2 regions of the Streptomyces sp. TAA204 genome follow, and region 2 is predicted to be linked to the other one. Evidence: riboswitches for the same ligand, from Rfam matches in the RefSeq annotation. Region 2 holds a riboswitch; the other holds the start of a gene.
The links. A riboswitch is a leader RNA that binds a small molecule or an ion and turns the genes downstream of it on or off. The one in region 2 is predicted to bind S-adenosylmethionine.
Positions count from the first base shown of each region.

Region 1: linked by a shared signal. The riboswitch ahead of H343_RS0111140 (aminotransferase class V-fold PLP-dependent enzyme) and the one ahead of thrC (threonine synthase) in region 2 are both predicted to bind S-adenosylmethionine.

Region 1 covers NZ_AUKW01000005.1:74,858-78,816, reverse strand. The annotation lists gene H343_RS0111150 (rhomboid family intramembrane serine protease) at 144-833, shown strand; gene H343_RS0111145 (Lrp/AsnC ligand binding domain-containing protein) at 830-1,111, shown strand; gene H343_RS0111140 (aminotransferase class V-fold PLP-dependent enzyme) at 1,196-2,695, opposite strand; SAM riboswitch class IV at 2,763-2,882, opposite strand; gene trpD (anthranilate phosphoribosyltransferase) at 3,003-3,959, opposite strand, start outside.
Region 2 covers NZ_AUKW01000001.1:516,316-520,274, forward strand. The annotation lists gene H343_RS0102200 (cold-shock protein) at 163-366, opposite strand; gene H343_RS0102205 (MoaD/ThiS family protein) at 835-1,113, opposite strand; gene thrC (threonine synthase) at 1,110-2,414, opposite strand; SAM riboswitch class I at 2,434-2,592, opposite strand; gene H343_RS0102215 (glucosyl-3-phosphoglycerate synthase) at 2,760-3,731, shown strand; gene H343_RS0102220 (trehalose-6-phosphate synthase) at 3,777-3,959, shown strand, end outside.

The DNA.
Region 1 (3,959 bases), on a different contig from region 2:
ACGGACTCCTGTGCGGTGCAGACGCGGATGCGTGCGGTAACCGGACGGAAGCACGCAGCAGCGTCTGCCGTAACCCTAAGACCTGCCGTGCGCCAGGTGTGTCGAGGAGTCCGCCCCGTGGCCGAGCCGTCATGATCCGCCTCATGCCGAAGCAGCCCGTGGTGACCTGTTCGCTCGCCGTCCTGTGCGCTGCGGTCTTCCTCATCGGCCCGGCCTCCGGCTTCCTGCCCTTCCACGGCACCGGCCCCTCCCTGCACCGCGCACAGGCCGCGTACTTCCAGCGCTGGGGCGTCGTCCCGTACACGATGTGGGACGGTGCCGTCCGTCCGCTCCTGACACCGCTGACCGCGCTCTTCCTGCACGCGAACTGGATGCATCTGCTCGGCAACGTGCTCTTCCTGTGCATCTTCGGGGGCCCCGTCGAGCAGCGCACGGGCCCGGTGCGGTTCGCCCTGTGCTATCTGAGCGTCGGCTACATCGCCATGCTCTGCTACGCGGCCGCGCACCACGACTCGGCCCAGACGCTGGTCGGAGCGTCCGGGGCGGTCTCCGGAGTGCTGGGGGCGTTCCTCTACCTCTACCCCAGGGCGCGCGTCACCAGTGTCTTCCCCTTCCTCTTCTTCCTGCCGCTGCGCTTCCCCGCGTGGCTGGTGCTGCTGTTCTGGCTCACGCTGCAGTGGATCGCCGCACGCGGCGACACCGACGGGCCGGGGGTCGCCTACCTCGCCCACGTGGTCGGCTTCACCCTGGGCTTCCTCTACGCGTGGCTGCGTTTCCGTACGGCTACAGTGGGCACGCCCGCTCCGGCGACCCAGGGAGAGTCCACACCGTGATCACCTCGATCGTGCTCATCAAGACCAGCACCGACCGCATCCCCGAGATCGCCGAGCAGATCGCCGCGCTGGAGAGCGTCAGCGAGGTCTACTCGGTCACCGGTGCGCACGACCTGATCGCGATGGTGCGCGTCACGGACCACGACGACCTCGCGGACGTCATCCCCGGCCGGATCAGCAAGGTGCCCGGGGTGCTGTCCACGGAGACGCACATCGCCTTCCGCACCTACTCCCAGCACGACCTGGAGTCGGCCTTCGCCATCGGCCTGGACGCCTGACCCTCCCCGCCGTGCGCCCGCCGGCGGCGCCCGTCCATGAGTGGCACCCTCAGCGCCGCCCGTCCCTCCCGCCCGTCCCTCCGGTCACTCCGCCCGGACGGCCGTGGCCTGCTCACCCTCCGGTACGCACCGCCCGTCCTGTTCGCGGTAGCGCAGGCGGGCACCGTTGCGCACCAGTTCACGCACGGCCCGCAGGAAACGCTCCACGTGTTCGTCCGGAGTCCCCGCGCCGATGCTGACGCGTACGGCGTTCAGCGGCCTCCCGCCCCGCGCGGCGGCATCTCCCCCTTCACCGGCGGCCCCGCATCCGCCCGGCTCCGCCTCGCCGGCGCCCAGGAGGGTGCGCACCAGCGGGTGCGCGCAGAAGAGCCCGTCGCGTACGCCGATGCCGTACTCGGCGGAGAGCGCGGCGGACAGATGCGAGCTGCTCCAGCCGTCGACGACGAAGGAGAGCACGCCGACACGGTCGGCGTCCGGGCCGAAGAGGGAGAGCACACGCACCTCGGGCAGCTGTGCCAGGCCGGTGAGCAGCCTGCGCGTCAACTCCTCCTCACGGGCGGCCACTCCGGCAAGGCCCGCCTCCGTGAGTGTCCGGCAGGCGGAGGCGAGCGCGTACGCGCCGATCACGTTCGGCGAGCCGGCTTCGTGCCGGGCGGGCCCGCTGTGCCACTCCACCTCCACACCGCCGTCCGCGCTCCTCGCGACCGTCCGGCTGGCGCCGCCGCCCGCGAGGTGGGCGGGGGCCGCGTCCAGCCAGTCGGCCCGGCCCGCCAGCACACCTGCGCCGAACGGCGCGTAGAGCTTGTGCCCGGAGAACGCCACCCAGTCGACGTCCAGTTCGCCGATGTCGACCGGGCGGTGCGGAGCGAGCTGCGCCGCGTCCAGGACGATGCGGGCGCCGTGGCGGTGTGCGGCCGCTGCCAGCTCCCGCACGGGCCAGATCTCGCCCGTGACGTTCGACGCACCCGTCACGCACACCAGCTTCTCCCCCTCGGGGGCGGCGCGCAGGGCCTCCTCGAGGTACGCGACCGCCCGCGCCGGTGAGCGGGGGGCGTCGAGGTAAGTGGTCCGCCTCTCCCCCCACGGCAGCAACGACGCGTGGTGCTCGGTCTCGAAGACGAACACGCGGGTGTCCCCGGGCAGCGCGGAGGCCAGCAGGTTCAGCGAGTCCGTGGTGGAGCGGGTGAAGACGACCTGGTCGCCCTCGCGGCAGCCGAGGAAGCGCGCGACGGTCCGCCTGCTCTCCTCGAAGAGGGCGGTCGAGTGCTGGGAGAGGTAGCCGGCTCCCCGGTGCACGCTGCCGTAGTACGGGGCGTAGGCGCCCACTTCGTCCCACACCCTCTTCAGGACGGGCGCGCTGGCGGCGTGGTCCAGAGCGGCGTAGGCGATGTCGCCGCCGGTCGCGAGCGGGGCGCGTACGTCCAGCCCCAGTACGGGCAGGGGCGCCGCGCCGGCCACGGAGGCGGCGGCCCCCACTGTGGCCCCCGCGGTGACTCCCGCGGTGACGCTCACGGGGCCCGCGGCGGGCGTGGCGGTGCCGGTGGCGGAGGAGCGGAAAGCGGTGGAAGCGACGCGCTGACTCATGGAGTTCTCCCTCGTGGACCAGGGACCCCTGGCCATGGGCCCCCCGCGGCAGAGGCGGGGATCGAGGGATCCGTGCTTGCCGCACGACCCTGCTGTCGTACGGCCCGGTCATCACCCGGGGCACCCCACCACGGAAGGAGGGTTGCCGGACAGCGGGCCGGGGCCTTGATCGCTGTCACTCGTGACCTGGCCGGAAGTATGGCACACCCCCGCAGGGCATCACCCCGCCGTCCGTATCCCGGACAGCCCCTCCGGCACGTACGTGCCGGAGGCCCGCCGTCGCGAACGGCGGGGCGAGCGGCAGCGGTTACAGGTGGCTCGCGGCCACCCAGCGCTCCAGCGCGGCACGGGCGGCGCCGCTGTCGACGGACTCCGCCGCCCTCTCCATGGCCGCGCCGATCTGCCCGGCCAGCGGCCCCTCCCCCGGTTCGAGGGCGACCAGCGCCGCCGCCGAGTTGAGCAGGACGGCGTCGCGCACCGGGCCTCTCTCGCCGTCCAGGAGGCGGCGGGCCACATCGGCGTTGTACGCGGCGTCAGCACCGCGCAGCGCCTCGACCGGCACCAGCTCCAGGCCGACGTCCCGGGGGTCGAAGGCCTCTTCCCGCACCGTGCCTCCGCGTACGACCCACACGGTGGATGTGGCCGTCGTGGTCAGCTCGTCCAGACCGTCGTCCCCGCGGAAGACGAGTGCCGAGGAACCGCGTTCGGCCAGCACTCCCGCGATGATCGGCGCCATGCGGGCGTCCGCGACACCGGTGGCCTGGGCCGCCACACGGGCCGGATTCGTCAGCGGCCCGAGGAAGTTGAAGGGGGTGGGGACGCCCAGCTCGCGGCGTGCGTTGCCGACATGGCGCAGGGCGGGGTGGAACTTCACCGCGAAGCAGAAGGTGATCCCGGCGTCCGAAGCCACCTCGGCGACCCGCTGCGGGGTCATCTCCAGATTGACGCCCAGCTTCTCCAGCACGTCCGACGCGCCGCTGGCGCTGGACGCCGCGCGGTTGCCGTGCTTGACGACCGTCGCACCCGTGCCGGCGACCACGACGGCGGACATGGTGGAGATGTTGACCGTACGGGCGCGGTCGCCGCCCGTGCCGACGATGTCGACCGTCGGGCCGGGGACCTCAATCACATTGGCGTGCTCGTACATCGCGCGTACGAGACCGGAGATCTCACCGACCGTCTCGCCCTTGGCGCGCAGCGCCACCGCGAACCCGGCGATCTGGGCGTCGCTCGCCTCACCCCGCATGATGCGGTCCATCGCCCA
Region 2 (3,959 bases):
AGAGCGCACACGGCACGCGGCCCCGCCCACGCCGGCCCTGGCCACGGCCCGGAGGGCGCAGTTCCGCGGCCCACGCCGGAGGGGCCGTACCCCTGCCGGGGTACGGCCCCTCCACACGGCTGTGTTGAAGCTCGTTGAAACTCTGCGCAGTTCGGTCGGCGCTCAGGCAGTCACACGGACCATGTCCGCCTGCGGCCCCTTCTGCCCCTGCGAGATCTCGAACTCGACCCGCTGCCCTTCGTCCAGGGTGCGGTACCCGTCCATCTGGATCGCGCTGTAGTGCACGAACACGTCCGCACCACCGTCGACCGCGATGAAGCCGTATCCCTTCTCCGCGTTGAACCACTTGACGGTGCCCTGAGCCATGCCCAACTCCCCTATTACTGGCCCTTGCACGGGCCCGCACTTCACGAACCCGGGTCAGACCCCACCTCCGGCACCACGTCCGGAAAGGGCGGAGGCGTGCGCCGGAAGGCGTCGACCGCCGCTGAATGTATCTGGACGGACGCCCTCTGCAACAGGTCATGAGGACGAGAATTCTGAGCCCCCGGAGAGGGGTCGAATGCCCGCGATCCAAGAGGAATCGGGGCAAGCGGGGCCAGGCATAGGGCACCAACACGACAATTGCGACCAGGAATTCACAGGCAAGTTGTCGCGTTCTCATATGCGCCCGGCACGTGCCCCGGCCGGTCACGGGGATGGGATCGTGCGCAACCCTATCGCGTCTCCAGACACGGAACCGCCCCCTCCGTTTTGCGCCCTGCCTGGAGGAGGCGGTCCGACGCTAGGTCAACGGCGCCGGCCGCGGAGGGCCTTCACCGACCTCTCACGACCTCAGCAGCCACCCGCCACGGCCGGGATGATGGAGACACCCGCGCCGTCCGGGGTCGGCGTCTGAAGACCCTGCTCGAAACGGACATCGTCGTCGTTGACGTACACGTTGACGAACCGGCGCAGCTTGCCGGAGTCGTCCAGCACGCGCGCGCCGATGCCGGTGTGGTTCTTCTCCAGATCCGCCAGCACCTCGGAGAGGGTCGCGCCCTCGGCGCTGACCTCGGCCTGGCCCCCGGTGTAGGTGCGCAGGATGGTCGGGATACGGACGTTCACGCTCATGATGCGAGACCAGCCTCTCGGAAGGAGTCCAGGTTGGGACGGATGACGGCGGACGGACCGGTGGTCGGCGCCACCGCGTCCAGGGTCTTCAGGCCGTCACCCGTGTTGAGGACGACGGTGGTGAGGGACGGATCGAGCCTGCCCTCCTCGATCAGCTTCTTCGTGACGCCGACGGTGACACCGCCCGCCGTCTCGGCGAAGATCCCCTCGGTCCGCGCCAGCAGCTTGATCGCGTCGACGATCTGCCCGTCGTCGACGTCCTCGACCGCACCGCCCGTACGGCGCGCGATGTCCAGCACGTACGGACCGTCGGCCGGGTTGCCGATGGCCAGCGACTTGGCGATGGTCTGCGGGCGGACGGGGCGCACGACGTCGTGCCCGTCCTTGAAGGCGCGGGAGACCGGCGAGCAGCCCTCCGCCTGGGCGCCGAAGATCTTGTACGGCCTGTCCTCGACGAGACCGAGCGCGATCAGCTCCTTGAGTCCCTTGTCGATCTTCGTGAGCTGGGAGCCGGAGGCGATGGGCACGACGAGCTGGTCGGGCAGCCGCCAGCCGAGCTGCTCGCAGATCTCGTAGGCGAGGGTCTTGGAGCCCTCCGCGTAGTACGGACGGAGGTTGACGTTGACGAAGCCCCACCCCTCGCCGGCCGGGTCGCCGATCAACTCCGAGCAGAAGCGGTTGACGTCGTCGTAGTTGCCCTCGATGCCGACCAGCTGACCGCCGTAGACAGCGGCCATGACGACCTTGCCCTGCTCCAGGTCGTGCGGGATGAACACGCACGAGCGCAGACCCGCGCGCGCCGCGGCGGCGCCGACGGCTCCCGCCAGGTTGCCCGTCGAGGAGCAGGAGAGGGTCGTGAAGCCGAAGGCACGCGCGGCCTCCACGGCGATGGCGACGACGCGGTCCTTGAAGGAGTGCGTCGGATTGCCCGAGTCGTCCTTGATGTGGAGGGAGCCGGTGACGCCCAGCTCACGGGCGAGCCGGCCGGCGTCGACGAGTTTGGTGAAGCCGGGGTTGATGCTGGGCTTGGAGGCCACGTCGGCGGGGACGGGCAGCAGCGGCGCGTAGCGCCAGATGCTGTCGGGGCCCGCCTCGATGCGCTCACGCAGCCCGGCGGGGTCGCCGCCGGGGAAGTCGTAGGCGATCTCCAGCGGCCCGAAACACTCCTCGCAGGCGAAGACCGGGCCGAGCGGCAGACGCTTCCCGCACTCGCGGCACGAGAGACCCGCGGCGGGGCCGAGCGACGGACCGGAGCCGGGTGCGGAGGCGGCGGAACGCTCGGGAGCAGCTTGAACAGCCATGATGTGGCGAGGCCCTTTCTCCTCATCTTCCTCATGACGTATCTCGCCAGGAGACGGACTTGGCACCTTCCCTAGCCGGGAGCCTCGCACTTGACATCAGCTTGGCGCTGTACGCGAGACCGGCTGGAGGGTTGCCGGGGCTTCAACGGGCCGTTCCCTCTGCCCCTCTGGATGAGCGGTGTGAAGTTGTCGACGGTGACGGCGCGGCACTGCCGCGGTGGCCGCCGGACGGACCCGGCGTGCGGTCGTCATCCGCGTTGTTCAAGACTGTAACCGACGGACCTGACCATTGAGACAGCCGTCCGAACCGCGAGACGGACCACGACGGGTCACAGGGAGTAGTGCGTGCTGGAGGAAGTCGAGCAGTGGCTGGGCCGGCGGTCCTTCTCGTCGGCCGATCGTCCCCTGGACGGGCTGCTGGCGGCAAAGCGCGCGTCGGGCACACGGGTGAGCGTCGTGCTTCCGGCGCTGAACGAGGAGCCGACCGTCGGCACGATCGTGTCGGTGATCCGGCGCGAGCTGATGCCGCCCCCGCCGGCCACGCGGCTCGTCGACGAACTGGTGGTGCTGGACTCCGGCTCCACGGACCGTACGGCCAGGACCGCGGCCGCGGCGGGCGCCCGGGTGGTCCACCGGGACGACGTGCTGCCGCGGCTGCCCGCGCTGCCCGGCAAGGGCGAGGTGCTGTGGCGTTCGCTGCTGGTGACGAGCGGCGACATCGTCTGCTTCGCCGACGCCGATCTGAGGGACTTCTCCGCCGGCTTCGTCTCCGGCGTCGTCGGGCCGCTGCTGACCGACCCCCGGCTGCGGCTCGTCAAGGCCATGTACGACCGTCCGCTCGGCGACGACCCGGCGGGCGGCGGACGCGTCACCGAACTCGTGGCACGCCCCCTGCTCAACCTCCACTGGCCGCGGCTCGCGGGCTTCGTGCAGCCGCTGAGCGGCGAGTACGCGGCCCGGCGCTCACTGCTGGAGACGCTGCCCTTCCCCGTGGGGTACGGCGTGGAGCTGGGCCTCCTCGTCGACTCGCTGCACGCCGCCGGGCTCGACGCCCTCGCCCAGGTCGACGTCGGCGTACGGCGCCACCGCCACCAGAGCGGGCAGGCTCTCGGCCGCATGGCGGCCGCGATACACCACACGGCACAGCTGCGCCTGGCACGGGGCGGCCACCTGGTCCGTCCGACGCTGACCCAGTTCGAACGCGACCGGCAGGGCGGCACACGCGGCGGCTTCGCACCGCGCAACCACTCCGTGGAGACGGTGGAGCGGCCCCCGATGCGCGAGATCGCCGAGTACGCGGCCCGCCGCGCGGCGTAGCCTTCGTCACGTTTGCCTGGATCTCCCGGCGGCTAAGCTCCGGCCATGGTCGTCGAACGCGCTTCCCAGCAGGTACAGGCCCGCGTACTGGTCGCGTCCAACCGGGGGCCCGTCTCCTACTCGGTCGCCGGCGACGGCTCCCTGTCCGTCAAGCGCGGCGGAGGCGGCCTCGTCTCCGGGCTCTCCGCGATCGGGGCGGACGGCGGGGACGACTCCGGCGGGGGCGGG